Regions from separate parts of the Bacillus capparidis genome, predicted to be linked through region 1. Evidence: riboswitches for the same ligand, from Rfam matches in the RefSeq annotation. Region 1 holds a riboswitch; the other holds the start of a gene.
The links. Region 1 has a riboswitch for cyclic di-AMP ahead of kimA (potassium transporter KimA). Riboswitches for the same ligand answer to the same signal wherever they lie in the genome.

Region 1 (9,912 bases):
CGTATCAAATATTAATTGGACTTATACTCGGTATTGTAGTAGGTGCAATATTTTACGGTAATGATAACATTGCAGCTTACTTGCAGCCGATTGGAGATATATTTCTTCGGGCGATAAAAATGATCGTTGTTCCAATTGTGATTGCTTCTATTGTAGTTGGTGTAGCTGGTGTAGGAGATTTGAAAAGGGTCGGAAGATTAGGATTTAAAACAATATTGTATTTCGAGATTGTAACAACGATCGCCATGGTTGTAGGGTTGTTATTCGCCAACATATTCCAGCCGGGTGTTGGTATTGATCGATCAAAATTAACAGAAAGCAGTATTTCTCAATATGAAGAAACAGCAGAAACCCAGGAAGAGCACGGAGTTGTAGAGACATTTGTAGAAATTATACCGACGAATATTTTCCAAGCATTTGTCGAGGGAGATATGCTTGCTATTGTTTTCTTTTCTGTTCTCTTTGGAGCTGGAGTTGCAGCGATAGGAGAACGAGGTAAACCAGTCTTGGACTTTTTCCAAGGTGTTGGGGATACGATGTTCTGGATTACAAACCAAATCATGAAGCTGGCGCCTTTTGGGGTATTTGCTTTAATTGGCATTACGGTATCTAAGTTTGGATTAGAATCGCTGATTCCGCTTGGAAAACTGGCAATCGTTACGTATGGAAGTATGGTCTTTTTTGTAATTGTCGTATTTAATATAATTGCAAGAATAGCCGGAATCCGTTTGTTCTCGTTGCTACGTTTGTTAAAGGATGAAATTTTGCTTGCTTTTTCTACTTCGAGTTCAGAAACAGTACTCCCAAGAGTCATGCAAAAGCTTGAAAAGTTTGGTTGTCCGAAGGCAATCACTTCCTTTGTAGTTCCGACAGGCTATACGTTTAATTTGGACGGTTCTACACTTTATCAAGCTTTAGCCTCCGTTTTTATTGCTCAAATGTTTGGTGTAGAAATAACGATCGGACAGCAGCTTATGATTGTTCTCGTGCTTATTGTGACTTCAAAAGGTATTGCTGCAGTGCCAGGCGCGTCATTCGTTGTGTTGCTTGCCACATTAAATGCAGTAAATTTACCTGTAGAAGGTCTTGCTTTTATTGCCGGTATTGACCGGATCTTAGATATGGGCAGAACTGCTGTGAATGTTGTCGGGAACTCTTTAGCGGCGGTTGTTATTTCTAAATGGGAAGGTAAATTCAACCAAGAAAAACAAGTTGCGTAATAAACCCCAAAAAAGACCCGTATCACTAAAAGTGGTACGGGTTTTTTTGATATGGATGATTAGACAAACGGAGCCTATCCATAAAAAGCTTATCGTCTGATAATAATATCTAGTCTTGTATTACGGTTATTTTTTTACCTGTCTCTGCAGAATTTTGTATTGCGTCTAACAGTTGATGCAATTTGACAGCGTCATTAAAATTGGGCATTTGCCGTTTATTTTCTGCTATATCTTGCGCGAAACGATGATACGCTCTTTCAACATACCCTGCTGGATAACGATCTTTTTCGGAGGATATTCTTATTTCTTCCGAAAAGGCATGATCAATTTCAGAATGCAAGGACGAATAATTAGGATGTGTGATTTTTTCGACGGTCAGGTTACCAAATTGTACGTGACCAACGGAATTGCTCTGTTTTAAACGAAATACACCCTTTTCTCCTCTAACTTCCAAATGAAACTCAGGATATACTCCCCCTTGAATGTGTACGGATGCAGTGATTCCATCAATTAGTGTTCCGTGTATTGCGATTTGATCAGCTGTAGTTTTAGCCGTTGTTAAACCGGTTTCTTGGATGATTGCTTCGGAATAATTTTGACTCATTACAGCTGAGACTTTTTTAAAATCACTAAGAATGTAGCAAAGCACATCAAGCGAGTGCCCGCCATTTATCGTAAGGAGACTCGCTCCCTTTTCTTTTTTTAATAGATAAGCGTTTCTTTCATCTGTGATTCTGCCTTTTCCTTGTGTAGCGACTTGCATTGTACAGGAAAGGACCCTGCCGATTTCCCCTTGTTTGATCGCTTGTTTTACATAATTGACCTCCGGTGATTGCCGTGCTTGTAATCCAATCACGTGGTGAATATTCGCTTGATCGGCCATTTTTGCCATCTCTTTCGCTTCAGAGGTGTTTATTCCCAATGGCCATTCACAATAGAGGTGCTTCTTTTCTTCAATGGCAGTGATGGCAGCTTCATAATGGAAAGGAACCTTCACACTTACGACGACTAAATCAACATCTTCGGATTTTGCTAATTCCCTATGATTAGTAAAAGCTAAGGGAGCGTTAATCGCCATGGCGCTTTTTTTCGCGGTTTCCATCTTAGATGTCCCAATAGCCGTAATTTGATAAAAAGGACTTTCTTTCAGAACGGGAATATGTGTTTTGCTCGCCCACTGATTATTTAAAGAACCTCCTATAATCCCGGCATTAATTACATTTTGCTTCATGGTTTATCCCTCCAAAATGCGTATTGCATTTAGTATACTTAATAAGTGATATCATAAATAATGTTAATTTATGATAGTAGTATCACTATTTTTGATAGGGAGGTGCATCAATGGATATCGAAAACTTGAAAGCTTTTATAACAGTTGCCGAACTAAAAAGCATATCTGCTGCGGCGATAAAGCTTAATCACCTCCAATCCAATATGACTGCGAAAATAAAGAAGATTGAATCCTATTATAATCAAGAGCTGTTTATTAGAAATTCAAAAGGTATGGAATTAACTAAAGATGGAGAAAAATTATATCACCAATTAAAAAAGATCTTGATCCTCTGGGAAGAAACTGAAAATAAAATGAAAAAGCACGAAGAAACGCTCAGGATAGGGACGATGATATCAGTTGGTGGAACTCAATTCTCCTCAGCATTAAATAAACTTTATCAAACATACCCTGACTTATCGGTTACGTTAAAAACGGGTTCCACTGATTATATTGAACATCAAATTCTTGGCGGAACAATTGATATAGCTTATACGATTGGATCGTCAAATCATAAGAAAATCACCTATAAAAAAGTGGGGCAAGAAGAGCTGGTTATTATCGGTAAAGGTATTGAGAAAAACACAATTTTTAAAGAGTATATCAGCCGAAAAAATCTGCTTGTTCTTTCGGATAAATGCTTGTATCTCACGTTGTTACGCAATATTTTCACAGGCATGGGTCGTGAGTATGGGGAAATCATTGAAGTAGGCGATCCGGAATCACTCTTGCAGTTTTCAATAATGGGAATGGGGATTTCCTTAGTATCGAAACGTACGGCAAACCGCTACAACATCAACAATTATATAGAGGTACCTTCAGTTTATAAATACATCAACATTTACTTAATTACTCGTTTGCACCATGAATTAACACCTATTGAAAGACAATTTACAGAATTGAATCATTCGCTTGTGAACGAATAATGGAGAGAAAGTATTTAACCGAATGGTTGACTAATTCTAGGTTGTTCTTTATTGTTAACTATATGGTTAAACAAAGTAGCCACAATTTAGATTGGATTTTTCATGCTACGTCAGACCGAATTATTACGGTGGGTATTTAATGATTGCAGGGTTGAAAGAGATCGTAGAAAGCGAATGAATTAAAAAATAAGGAGATGTTTTTAATGGAAAAGGTGACACCATTCTTAATGTTCGAAGGAAATGCGGAAGAAGCCATGAATTATTATACTTCTTTGATTGAAGAATCAGAAATTACCAGAATCACTCGTTATGGACCAAATGAAGCAGGAGATGAGGGCAGTGTGATGCAGGCTGTCTTTTCATTAAAAGGACAGGAATTTATGTGCATTGACAGTAACGTAAAGCATGAGTTCACGTTTACCCCTTCCTTTTCAGTGTTTCTTACATGTGATTCTGAAGAGGAAATTACCCGGCTTTATGAGAGCCTCTCAGATGGCGGGGGCGCCCTAATGCCATTAGGTGATTATTTCTTTAGTAAGAAGTTCGGTTGGATTGTCGATAGGTTTGGAGTTTCATGGCAGCTCAATTTTCCAAGCTAAATGTTGGATGGTGTTCCTTCTAAAGAGGAGCGCCATTTTTTATTCCTCCTTTACATAAAGAGTTGAAAATGCCCTGTTCTTTAGTTAAAGAAGTATTCAAATTTTAGATTTTAAAATTACATATTTTTTTAACAATTTTTGTTTACATTTTTAGTGCACAGAAGTATGATAATCATCGGTTTCATATTTCTAAATCGCTGAGACCTAAAGGTGCGGGGGAACCATTTTTGTGGATTGTTACACAATCCAAAGGGGTGAATCCTTTTAAAAGGTAGGGCTACTCAAATGGTCCGAATCCGACAGCTAACCTCGTAAGCGTTATATGAGAAGGAAGGTGGAGCTTGTGAGACAAAAATTATATTGTCTTCAGGCCTATTATCTATGGCTTGCAGGCATTTTTTATTTTAATTGAACTAAAGTGTTTTCGTAGAGTGTTATTTGATATACAGGAAAAGATATGTTTAATACAATCTGGTAGTGAAATTTGTGATTTCTTCTCTAAAGAGATTTTTAATAGGCCGGCCATTAAAATCAACTGAACTAGGGGAACAGAAGCTTAACAAAACAAAAGCATTAGCCATCCTATCTTCTGACGTTTTATCATCAGTAGCCTATGGTCCGGAGCAAATTTTAATTGTCCTGGCAACAGTTGGTGCAGTAGCATTTTGGTATTCAATTCCGATAGCAATGGGAGTATTAATTCTATTAACTGCTCTCATATTGTCGTACAGGCAGATTATCTTTCGCCTATCCTCATGGCGGTGGAGCGTATGTAGTATCAAAGCATAATTTGGGTATAAATCCGGGGTTAATCGCTGGAGGATCCTTGCTGGTAGATTATATTTTAACAGTGGCAGTTAGTGTATCTGCTGGTACAGATGCGATAACATCTGCATTTCCTGCCTTACATTCTTATAATGTGATCATTGCGATTATCTTTGTGATTTTTCTTACCATCTTAAATTTAAGAGGGGTAACGGAATCCGCCTCTATTTTGGCGTATCCGGTGTATTTATTTGTTTTAGCGTTATTCGTATTGATTGGTGTGGGCATCTACAACATTGTAACAGGTCAGGTTCCGCCTGATTTACATCCATCAATTGGTACACCCGTGGCAGGAATCAGTTTATTCATCCTCCTGCGAGCGTTTGCCTCAGGCAGCTCTGCTTTAACAGGAGTTGAAGCCATTTCGAATGCCATTCCCAATTTTAAAGACCCGGCACCTAATAATGCAGCTAAAACGTTACTTGCGATGGGTGCCTTGCTCGCTTTGTTATTTTCGGGAATTGTATATTTGGCCTATTATTACGGGATTACTCCCAGTGAAGAGGTCACTGTTGTCTCACAACTTACGGAAGAGACATTTGGTCGAAATTTCATGTATTTCTTTATCCAAGGAACTACAGCATTGATATTGATCCTGGCTGCCAATACAGGTTATTCAGCGTTCCCATTACTTGCGGTTAATCTTGCCAAGGATAAGTTTATTCCAAGAATGTTTACAATAAGAGGAGACCGGTTAGGATACTCGAATGGGATTATTATTCTTGGGATTGCCTCGATCATATTAATTCTTGCTTTTAAAGGACAAACTGAACAGCTTATCCCGCTATATGCAGTCGGCGTGTTTATTCCATTTACGCTGTCTCAGTCGGGAATGATTGTTAAATGGATTCGTGAAAAACCAAAAGGATGGGTATTTAGGCTTGTTATTAATTCAACCGGTGCCTTGATTAGCTTTACCGTTACGATCATTTTCTTTTTAACCAAATTCGCACAGGTTTGGCCAGTCTTAGTTTTTTTACCCATTATCGTTTTTGTTTTTCACCAGATAAAGAAGCATTATGACGCAGTTGGCGACCAATTGCGACTGACAACATGTGAACCTTCTGTCCCGATTAATGGGAACGTCATTATTGTTCCTGTGGCTGGTATGACTCATGTAGTAGAGAACACGTTAAACTATGCTAAAACTCTTTCGGCAGAAAAGATCATTGCCGTTTACGTTGCGTTTGACAGAGAAGTCGAAAGAAAGTTTGAAGAAAAGTGGAAGAAATGGCAGCCTGATGTCAGACTCGTGACACTTCACTCTCACTATAGAAGTATTATTCATCCTTTGACCAAATTTGTTGATACGGTTGAGCACAAAGCCAGAGAGTCGGATTATCGGGTTACGGTCGTCATCCCTCAGTTTATTCCTAAAAAAGGCTGGCACAATATTCTTCATAACCAATCTAGTTTATTGATTCGGGCATATTTGCTTTATCGGCGGGACGTAGTCGTTACTACTGTCCCTTACCATTTAAAAAAATGAGTTTTTACGGGTGTCTCCTTAATGAGGCACCTTTTTTAATTATACCTTTTAATAATTTTTTTCTTTTTCAGGCAGGAATAGGATAAACATAAGAGAATGATTTGTAGTCGGAATAAAAATTAGAGGGGAATGGGCAAGTATGGGAATACAAATGAAAAGTATCTTTGTTAATTTACCGGTGAAAGATTTGGAAAAAACGAAAGAATTTTTTTCGAAAATTGGTTTTGAATTTAACGAAAAATTTACTGATGAAAATGCAGCGAGCATGGTGATTGGTGAAAATATCTTTGCCATGCTGTTGGTGGAAGAGTTTTTTAAAACGTTTACGAAAAAAGAACTTTCTGATGCAGCAAAAAGTACAGAAGTTATCGTTGGGTTAGCAGTTGATAGCAGGGATAAGGTTGATGAGATTGTAAATAAAGCGCTGGATGCAGGCGGAAAGCCTTCAAATGATCCGATGGACCATGGCTTTATGTACGGATGGAGTTTTGAGGACATAGACGGCCATCTTTGGGAAGTCTTTTACATGGATGAAAGTGCAGTCTGAGCAAGAGTAAAAATAAGAAATTGATCGCCCTGAACTTCTTTGATAAACCTATAGGCACAATCCTTTCATGTGGAGTTGTGTCTTTTTCATTTTAAAGTACAGTGTTTGCTGGTTCGGTTCAGCAGGAAAAAAGTGTGTAATGTAGAAATTTATTTAAGAGATTATATATTTTCTATTAGCGAAAAAAGGTCAACCTCATACTTAAGAACAGGAGAAATTCTAAGTTATGTACGAACTAAAAACAAAAGAAAATGACAGCAGTGTCATTGAGTTTATTGAAAATGTCGATAGCCCTAAAAAACGTGAAGATGCATATAAATTATTAGATATTTTCACAGAAACGACTGGCTGTCAAGCGAAGATGTGGGGGCCGAGCATTATCGGTTTTGGTTCCTATCATTATAAATATGAATCCGGTCACGAAGGCGATGCGCCGCTTGTTGGCTTTTCACCTCGAAAAGCAAAAATCAGCTTGTATTTTGCGACTGGTGATACAAAACGAGAGGAATTGTTAAAGGACTTTGGAAAACATACAACAGGAAAAGCGTGTGTATACATTAATAAGGTGGCAGATATTGATGTTGACGTGTTAAAAGCGTTAATTCATCAATCTGTTGCGTTTTTAAGAGAAACGTATCCAAACCAGTAGAAAGCGATTATGTTTTTAGGGAACCCTATATATGGAGGAATGCAAAATGAACCATCTTGTTGTCTATGCACACCCACATCCTGAAAGTTTTAATCATGCAATATTGGAAACAGCTGTTAAAGCTTTAGAAGACAAAGGTCATCAGGTGTTTGTAAGAGATTTGTATGCATTGGATTTTCAGCCTGTTCTGAAGCCCCAAGATACGGCTGCGATGAAATCAGGCAATATTCCTGACGATATTAAAACCGAACAAGAGTTCATTACAAAAGCAGATGTTATCACATTTATCTATCCAATTTGGTGGTCGGGTCTTCCTGCCATTCTCAAAGGTTATGTAGACCGGGTATTCGCCTATGGCTTTGCTTATGCTTATGGGGAAGGAGAAATTATTCAGTTACTTAAAGGGAAAAAAGGTTTGATCATTAATACTCACGGTACTCCTAAAGAGATTTACGACGAAATGGGAATGACCGCCAGTTTAACCATTACTTCAGATGTTGGCATATTTGATTTTACAGGGATTGAACCTTTGGATCATTTACTGTTTGGCAATGTCTCTGAATACCTTGAAGAAGCAGCGCTGAAGGATATCCTCAAGCAGGTTGAAGAGAAAATCAATTCTCTTTGTTAGCAAGAGGTACTGATTTTTAATCAAATATGAACAAAAAAGTTTGGAGAAAATCGCCAAACTTTTTCTAATTCGGATTCTTTCTATAGAAGTCGATGATATTTCCGTATCGATCCGACTCGATATGGCAGCACTCCATCAGCCTCTCCTTTAGCATTTCCCGTCCGCGCTGCACTCTTGATTTGGCTCCTGAATAGGAGATGGCGAGCCGGCTGCTTAGTTGTTTTTGGGACATGCCCTTTAGCTCGGTGAGTTCGAGTGCATCTCTATATTTATCCGGTAATCGTTGAATCGTTGACTTGAAGCATGAAATCACTCCTTTTTCAAAATTCTCTTCCTCATATTCATCATTTGTTTCAATATGAAACGGCAGTTCCTCTGTCCGTTTTTCTTTCCGGTAGTAATCCACGATACTATTGCGGGCAATTTGATAAATCCATGATTGTACTTTATTTTCATCCTTTAACTCGGAAATATGGCCGTGTATCTTCATAAACACATTTTGGACGATATCTTCCACATCAGAATGATTATATGTTCTTTTTGAGATAAATCGTCTGACGGGTAGATGATATTCATTCCAGAGAACTTGGATATCCATGAAAGTTTCTCTCCTTGCGTTCGTTATATTTTGCCTGCGCCATCTTTAGTGTACATCAATTTTAGAAGAAGGAGGAGCATTATAGTCTCACTTGGCAACTGGCATACCATTAGGAGACTTTGTTAAATCAATGTTTTAATTCGTATAATATTTTTAGATATACGGAATAAATACGTGGGTGAGCTAGTTTATTCTAAAACGTAAGGCAGGTATTCATTTATGTTTGATCCAACCGTCTTTGAAAATCTAAAAGTTGCTATTGAAAATCAGATTTATGATTTGGATAATTTGTCGGGAAAAATTAAGATAACCAATCGGATAGATCGACTTGATATGTCAGTACTGTCGAGAGAATTCGCGATACAATTCTCACTATTAGATCGAAGTGATATCTCTGCAGAAATTCGACTGGTTGCACCTTTGAGAGAACTGGCGGCAGAAATAATGGAAGTGCCGGGAGAAAATCCTGGCTGTATACTAATCTTGCGTTTTTATATTCAAATCATAAATATATCGATGCAGTGCGAAATCATTCAAGACATAATGCAGCAAATTTGGAGTCTCGACATTGCCCCGACTCAAACATTACGCTTTGTTTACGGCAGGGAAGAATCCATTTATATGAATACGATCGAGCTGGAATTCAATCGTAAAATTAACGAGGATCATATGGGCGATATCCCCAATTTAATTGATCATGTGCTTCGAACCCTTTCTGAATTAAGAAATATATAAGGACTGAAGAATACTTAGGAAATTGCCTCCCGCTAGCTTTTGGGAGGTTTTTTATTCCTGCTAACCGACAAACTTTTTTAGTGGTAATCTATCGCGTCAAAATAAGAACATAAAATGATTATCGATAAAATCTTTTGTTAAACTTTCCCTTCTTTTGTTAATTAAATATTAAAATACATAGTTACATATATGAAAATACTTGTCATGTCATTATAATGTAAAATGCCAGATATTATTAAAGGGTTGATGATATGAAACCATTGTATATAAAAGTGAAAGAAGCACTTGATAAAGATATAAGAACCGGAAAGATTATGGTGGGAGACCGGCTGCCTTCAGAGCTGGAGCTGGCGAAACAGTCTAAAGTCAGCAGAGAAACTGTTCGTTCTGCAATTCGATTACTGGAGGAAGAGGGAAAAGTCC
Region 2 (6,906 bases), on a different contig from region 1:
TATTTCAAAAGCTTCAGCATGAAGGAGCTGCCATCATGCTTGCCACGCATGATATCGAGTTTGCTGCAAAGTATGCGAATCGTTGTGCTATGCTGTTTGATGGTGAAATTGTGTCGGAAAACGATCCTGCTGGATTTTTTTCAAGTAATTATTTTTATACGACAGGCGTGAACAGACTTGTTCGTAAAAAACAACCCTATGCTTTAACGTGGGAGGACGTGAACATGTTATGTCAAAACGATCAAACATTGCGAATGTAGCGGCTGTCTCATTTTTTGTTTTGATGCTGGCAGGAATGACTTGGATGTCTGACAGACACTATATGTGGTTTAGCTTTCTAATGCTCGCAGCGGTCATGCTTCCGTTATATATTCGTTTTGAAAAACGGGCATTTACTTCCCGGGAAATTGTTTTGCTCGCCGTGCTCGCTGTCATTGCCGCAGTAAGTCGCATCCCCTTTACACCTTTACCTGGCGTGCAGCCCGTTTCATTTGTCATAATCATGACGGCAATCGTTTTTGGAAAAGAATCAGGCTTTATGGTTGGCGCTACAGCAGCCGTCGTATCGAATTTCTTTCTCGGGCAAGGCCCTTGGACCCCATGGCAAATGTTCGCATGGGGAATGGTTGGTTTTACAGCAGGACTATTAAAAGATACACGATTGATGAAAAAAATATGGGGACAGCTTATTTTTGGCTTCATTGCTGCATTTTTGTTTGGCTGGATTATGAATCTTTGGTTTGTGGTCGGATTCTTGAGTGAGCTGAATCTGGAATCTGTGATTGCCGCTTATGCAGCAAGCTTTCCTTTTGATTTTGCCCATGCCCTTTCCAATGTCTTTTTTATCGCCGTTATGGGAAAGCAGTGGAAGAAAATTTTGGAACGATTCAAACGGAAGTATGGCTTGCTTAAAGTGTCTTGATCCTTCCCTTTGTATCCGACAAAAAAGGAAGAGCGGTCTAATAACTACCAACATAATCAAGAAGATCTTTGTAAAAATTAATACCGACAGCGCAAAATCATGAAGGAAGTGATTGAAGTTGAATAATTTTCAATGGATCAATACTCTTTTAAATAGAGGAAATTCCAGAAAAAGAAACAATGGAATGATGCTGTGGGTGTCTGTGTTAGGATTAGTCAGTGCCGTATTTTTTGGCTTACGCGGCAGCCGTTCGGGTAATATGATGAGCCCTGTTCAAAATTTCTTTTCGAATCTAATGCAAAATAAAAATTTAATGCGAAAACCTGTTCCTGTGGCAAGTAAAACTGAGTTTTCAAACGAATTAACACCTAATAAAAAATAAATGAATTGTAATTACTTTTGCAGTGCTAGAAAACCTGGCACTGCTTTTTTAATGGACCATTTTAATAAATTCAGGAATGTCTTTTCTAAAAAAAGGAATAATACCTCAGAGGCAATATGGATACATTTTTTGCTAAAAGCTTTCTTAACGAAAATAGCGAAAATGGAGGAGGGTACATAATGAAACAGCCTATAGTAACTATCGTAGTTCCGTGCTACAACGAAGAGGAAGCTATAATACAAACATGCCGCCAGCTAAGTACTGAATTGAAATGCTTAATGGATGATAAATTCATCTCAGCTGAAAGTAAAATTTTGTTTGTCGATGATGGAAGCCAGGATCGTACGTGGTCACTGATTGTGATGGAAAGTGTAAAGAACAGCTATGTAACCGGCATAAAATTAATGAAAAATGCAGGACACCAAAAAGCTCTTTTAGCCGGACTGGAAAAAGCAAAAGGCAGCTCGGATTGTGTGATTTCAATAGATGCCGATCTTCAGGATGACGTGTCTGTTATTCGTGATTTTATCGAGAAATATAAAGAAGGGTACGAGATTGTCTACGGCGTCCGCCGCAGCCGCCAAACAGATACTTTTTTTAAGCGGACAACTGCTTTAGGCTATTATTCACTAATGAATAAGCTTGGGATTCAGTTAATTTATAATCATGCCGATTATCGTTTAATGAGCAAGCGTGCACTTGAAGAGCTCGGTCGCTATCGTGAAGCCAATCTGTTTTTGAGAGGAATTGTCCCTATGATCGGCCTGCGATCGACAAAGGTATTGTATGATCGAAAAGAGCGTGTGGCAGGAGAAACTAAATACCCTCTGAAAAAGATGCTGTCCTTTGCCTTTAAAGGGATTACATCATTTAGTGTGACACCGATCAGAAGTATCACATTGCTAGGAATTTTATTGTTTTTTTTAAGCGTTTCTGCAGGGATATACGCTTTGATTCAAAAACTTCTCGGGCACACAAACGTCGGCTGGACCTCTTTAATGATTTCGATTTGGTTTTTAGGCGGGTTGAATTTAATGGGGATTGGCATTATTGGCGAATATATCGGCACGATTTTTACGGAAGTGAAACGTCGCCCCCATTATGCGATAGACATTGATTTAGAAACCGAGCGATTGGGCCGTCTAAAGCGCCAGGAGAATGAGCAAGTACCGGAGAAAAAGTTTAGCTCATAAAGTTATAGGATAACTTTACAATACGAAACTTTGGGAGTAATATAATTTTCAGAATCAACCATCTTGATCGCTGAATCCGTGTGGAACGGGGGAACCAGAATTGTAACAAACATTTTGTTACTAGGGGTGAATCCTTCATGATGAAGGCAGGGTTACTTCTGTACCCGAACCCGACAGCTAACCTCGTAAGCGTTAAGGAGAGGATGTGAACTTGTGATCGGAGAATAAAACGACCACTGGGGAATCCTTTGTGGTCTTTTTTTTGTAAAATGTAATACTTCTGTGTTTGTTAACAAACAACTATAGAAAATGAATCAAGGAAGGGTTAAGATGAAGAAATTATTCGCCGTATTTGGTTTAGGACGCTTTGGATCAACCCTTGTTAAAGAGTTTTATGAAATGGGTATTGAAGTATTAGCTGTAGATAAAGATGAGACAAGAGTCAGTGAATATATGCAATTTGCCACACATGCAGTTTGTGCAAATGCAATCGATGAAACGGTTTTGCAAAAGCTGGGCGTTCGAAATGTTGATCTTGCGTTCGTTTCCTTTGGAGATGATATGCAATCAAGCATCTTGACTTCATTACTCTTGAAAGAAATAGGTGTGACTAAAGTTTGGGCAAAAGCACAGGATGAAAACCATTCAAAAGTTCTCGAGAAAATTGGTGTTGACAGAGTTATTCATCCGGAGCGTGATGTGGCTAAAAGAATAGCCCATCATATTGTGACCGATAAGATGATTGATTTTATTGAGCTATCTAAAGATTTCAGCATCGTGGAAATTATAGCAACAAAAAAGGTTGATCACCGTTCCTTGGAAGATCTAAACATACGGGCCAATTACGGATGTAATATTGTTGGAATTCAACGTGATGGGAAATTTATTGTTTCTCCTTCTGCTGAAGAAGCTATTTATAAGGACGACGTGTTAATTGTCATAGGAAACAATAAGGACATTGAACGATTTGAAAAAGAAGGAGTTTAAATGAATATAAAATACATTCGATTGAATCCCTCCCAGCTGCTGCTATTAGTGTTTTTGTTTTTTATTATACTAGGTACAATTTTATTAAAGCTACCGTTTGCAACAACCGAATCTGTCAGCTGGACCGATGCATTGTTCACTGCGACGTCAGCTATGACAGTCACGGGTCTCGCGGTTGTTGATACAGGTACCGCTTATACCCTCTTTGGCCAGCTGGTTATAGTCATGCTTATCCAAGTCGGCGGCTTGGGGATCATGTCTTTTGCAGTTCTCATTTTTATCATGCTGGGAAAGAAAATTGGTTTTAAAGAACGGCTGCTTATCCAGCAGGCTCTTAATCAAACCTCTCTCGGCGGGATTATTAAATTAGTGAAAAACTTATTTATCTTCTCATTATCTATAGAATTGATAGCCATGCTGCTGCTCGCTATCCGATGGGTTCCGGAATATGGCTGGGGAAAAGGGATGTATTATAGCTTTTTTCACTCAATATCTGCTTTTAACAATGCGGGATTTTCTTTATGGCCAGACAACTTAATGGGATATGTAGGAGATCCGTTAGTCAACCTCGTGATTTCTTCTCTGTTCATTTTAGGCGGAATAGGCTTTACTGTTTTAGTGGATGTGTGGTATAAACGAAGCTTTAAAAAATTAAGTCTGCATTCGAAACTAATGATTGTAGGTACACTGGTGCTTAATGTAATAGCCACTGTTATAGTTTTCTCAATGGAATACAATAACCCTGACACGCTTGGCCCTATGTCATTAGGCGATAAATTTTGGGGATCCTATTTTCAAGCGGTGACAACTCGAACAGCAGGGTTTAACAGTTTGGATATTGGCAGTTTACACGAAGCTACGATAACATTGATGCTGCTGTTTATGTTTGTCGGGGCAGGAAGCGCCTCAACCGGGGGCGGAATTAAACTTACTACATTTTTAGTGATTGTTTTATCCGTATTAACCTTTTTGCAAGGAAAAAAACAAATAACAGTCGGCAGAAGATCTATTAAAGATGAGGTCATTTTCCGTTCGCTTTCGATTTCGGCTATTAGCATTCTATTTATTTTCTTAGCTGTATTGCTATTAAACATTACCGAGCCAATCCCATTTTTGAAACTATTATTTGAAGTGATTTCAGCATTCGGTACGGTAGGGTTGTCCATGGGGATTACGGCCGACCTATCAAATATCGGCAAGATCATCATTGTGTTCATCATGTTCTTAGGTAAGCTGGGACCGCTAACCTTTGCTTTTTCATTAGCAAAGCCTGAGCAAGAAAAAATCCGTTATCCAAGCGAAGATGTTTTGACAGGGTGAAAAAGGATTTTTCACCCTGATTTATATGACCGTTTTTACACCAAATCCGATTAATATGGCTCCAGTACATTTTTGAAAGACGTTCTGAAATGAATCCTTTTTCAGCCACTTTTTCCAATGATCTAAGAGAGAAACCAAGATAAAAAACCATCCTGCTGCAATAATAGTAAGGATCAATCCTAATCCAATCAGTTGCAGGTTTGTGTTGCCATTAAGATCAATGAATTGAGGCATGAAGGTGATGTAGACAAGAACAGTTTTAGGGTTGAGAATATTACTGATGACACCTTGAAAATAGGATTCTTTGTAATGAGCGTTCGATGGCTTGTCAATCGAACTCTGACTTTCCGCATGAACAGCATCTAGTGAAAGTGTACGTTTCGTAAATAATGCTCTAACACCGAGATAGAATAAGTATGCGGCTCCTAAATACTTGATTATATTGAAAAGAAATATGGATTGGGCAATGACAACGGACAAACCGAGAATGGCAATAACCGTCCAAAATGTAAGACCAGTCACCATTCCTAGTATTGTATAACGCCCGGCCTTAGCTCCGTGGGTAAGGGTATTTTTTAAAATAATCACCGTATCTGTGCCGGGCAGCATTGACATCATAAGGGCAATTAGCATATAGGCAAGTAAGTTATCCATCTTTCTCCTCCTCTTTTTTAACCTTGCTATAAAAACTTTCACTACCTCAGCAGAGAAAAGCTTCCGGTTAAACGATTAACTTTTTTCTTTTCTCCATAGATGTCAAGTCCGAAGTGTTGATAGTCTGTTTTTGCTTGATTCTGTAGTTTTGCTGTATACTCCTCATACGTTTTACAGCTCCTGCGCCGCATCTGAAAAATCAGTGACGAGCAGATCGGCGAACGGTTCTGACATTGTCTGATCCCTTAGTTCGCGAAGAAGGCTGCTTGTGGCTTTTAAAATTGGAACCGGTGTTTTTACAATTCTCAAATGATTTATTCCCGAGAGGTCTTCTACGCTGCTGCCCACCAACTCGGGCGCTAATTTCTCAAGTAATATACCTAAGATGGCTGCTGTGTTGGCGTTCAATCCTAAAGGCAACATTTCATCAATCACAATGACGCATTTGGTTTCAAGCGGACTCATGAGGTTCCTCCTTCACTTTCGAAAATTCTCATATATTGTTTTGGTGTTAACCCAACAAGGCTCTTAAAGTTTTTTGTCAAATGGCTTTGATCGCTAAATCCTGTTAAAAACGCCACTTCAATCGGCTTATTTCCTTGCTCCAACATCTTTTTTGCATGATTGACCCGAATTGTTTCCAAATAGCTGTAAGGAGAGATTCCCATTTGTTTTGTGAACGATCTTAATAAATGATATTTGCTCCATCCAGTTAGGGCACTTAAATCATTCAACTTAATCGTTTTTGTATAGTTTTCCTCCAAATAGGCGCACACTGTTTTTATCTCATGAGAGGTTTCAGAAGCTTGCGGAACAATTGCTAGGTCAGAGTACGTTTGAATAAGATCTTCCAATAAGTGGTAAAACAATTCTTCTTTCTTAAATTCGTGATCTTCCTGTGTTATTTTTACATGCAGCTCTCGCAAATTGGATACAAGTTCGCTGCGGTACAATACGTTTTGTTTGAAGCTGGGAAGGTTATCTTCACCATTAATTTGTAGCATCACCTTTTTCATAACCTCCGGCGTAACATTGATGCAGCGATAATCCAACGTTTTGCCGTCTATTCGTGCACAGCTGTGAGTATCATACGGATTGAACAATAATAAATCACCCGGATTAATAATGTATTCCTCGCCTTTGCAAGCTAAAAAGCGCTGCCCTTCTTCAATAAAACCGATCACATAATATTCATGAAAGTGAGCAGGGAACTTCTGCATGATTCCTTTAAATCGATAAGCCTCGATGTCTAAATCAGAATCTAGATAAATGGTACGAACTTCATTTAACATCCAGCTATCCTCCTAATCGTCAATGGCAATTTTAAAAATATCATAATATCAAAACCTATTCTTGTATGATATTGCGCTTTTAGATAAAAATCTTAACTAAGAAAAAACAGCACCCATTCGGATGCTGTGGTCATGACAAGCATAAGCTGTTTTATG

Region 2: it holds a riboswitch for cyclic di-AMP, as region 1 does, so the genes downstream of both, JOC74_RS08590 (potassium channel family protein) here and kimA (potassium transporter KimA) in region 1, are expected to answer to the same signal.

The regions. Positions count from the first base shown of each region.
Region 1 is NZ_JAFDST010000003.1:117,637-127,548, forward strand. Features, by position in the region: gene JOC74_RS14130 (cation:dicarboxylate symporter family transporter) at 1-1,220, shown strand, start outside; gene JOC74_RS14135 (Gfo/Idh/MocA family protein) at 1,330-2,451, opposite strand; gene JOC74_RS14140 (LysR family transcriptional regulator) at 2,562-3,416, shown strand; gene JOC74_RS14145 (VOC family protein) at 3,620-4,015, shown strand; cyclic di-AMP (ydaO/yuaA leader) riboswitch at 4,201-4,349, shown strand; partial or broken gene kimA (potassium transporter KimA) at 4,502-6,329, shown strand; gene JOC74_RS14155 (VOC family protein) at 6,469-6,876, shown strand; gene JOC74_RS14160 (DUF1801 domain-containing protein) at 7,103-7,525, shown strand; gene JOC74_RS14165 (NAD(P)H-dependent oxidoreductase) at 7,572-8,156, shown strand; gene sigZ (RNA polymerase sigma factor SigZ) at 8,221-8,754, opposite strand; gene JOC74_RS14175 (hypothetical protein) at 8,974-9,489, shown strand; gene JOC74_RS14180 (GntR family transcriptional regulator) at 9,741-9,912, shown strand, end outside.
Region 2 is NZ_JAFDST010000002.1:294,573-301,478, reverse strand. Features, by position in the region: gene JOC74_RS08610 (ABC transporter ATP-binding protein) at 1-260, shown strand, start outside; gene JOC74_RS08605 (ECF transporter S component) at 230-922, shown strand; gene JOC74_RS08600 (hypothetical protein) at 1,041-1,304, shown strand; gene JOC74_RS08595 (glycosyltransferase family 2 protein) at 1,484-2,497, shown strand; cyclic di-AMP (ydaO/yuaA leader) riboswitch at 2,556-2,704, shown strand; gene JOC74_RS08590 (potassium channel family protein) at 2,828-3,484, shown strand; gene JOC74_RS08585 (TrkH family potassium uptake protein) at 3,485-4,804, shown strand; gene JOC74_RS08580 (LysE family transporter) at 4,826-5,458, opposite strand; gene JOC74_RS23905 (DUF2000 family protein) at 5,500-5,649, opposite strand; gene JOC74_RS08575 (DUF2000 domain-containing protein) at 5,630-5,923, opposite strand; gene JOC74_RS08570 (AraC family ligand binding domain-containing protein) at 5,920-6,750, opposite strand.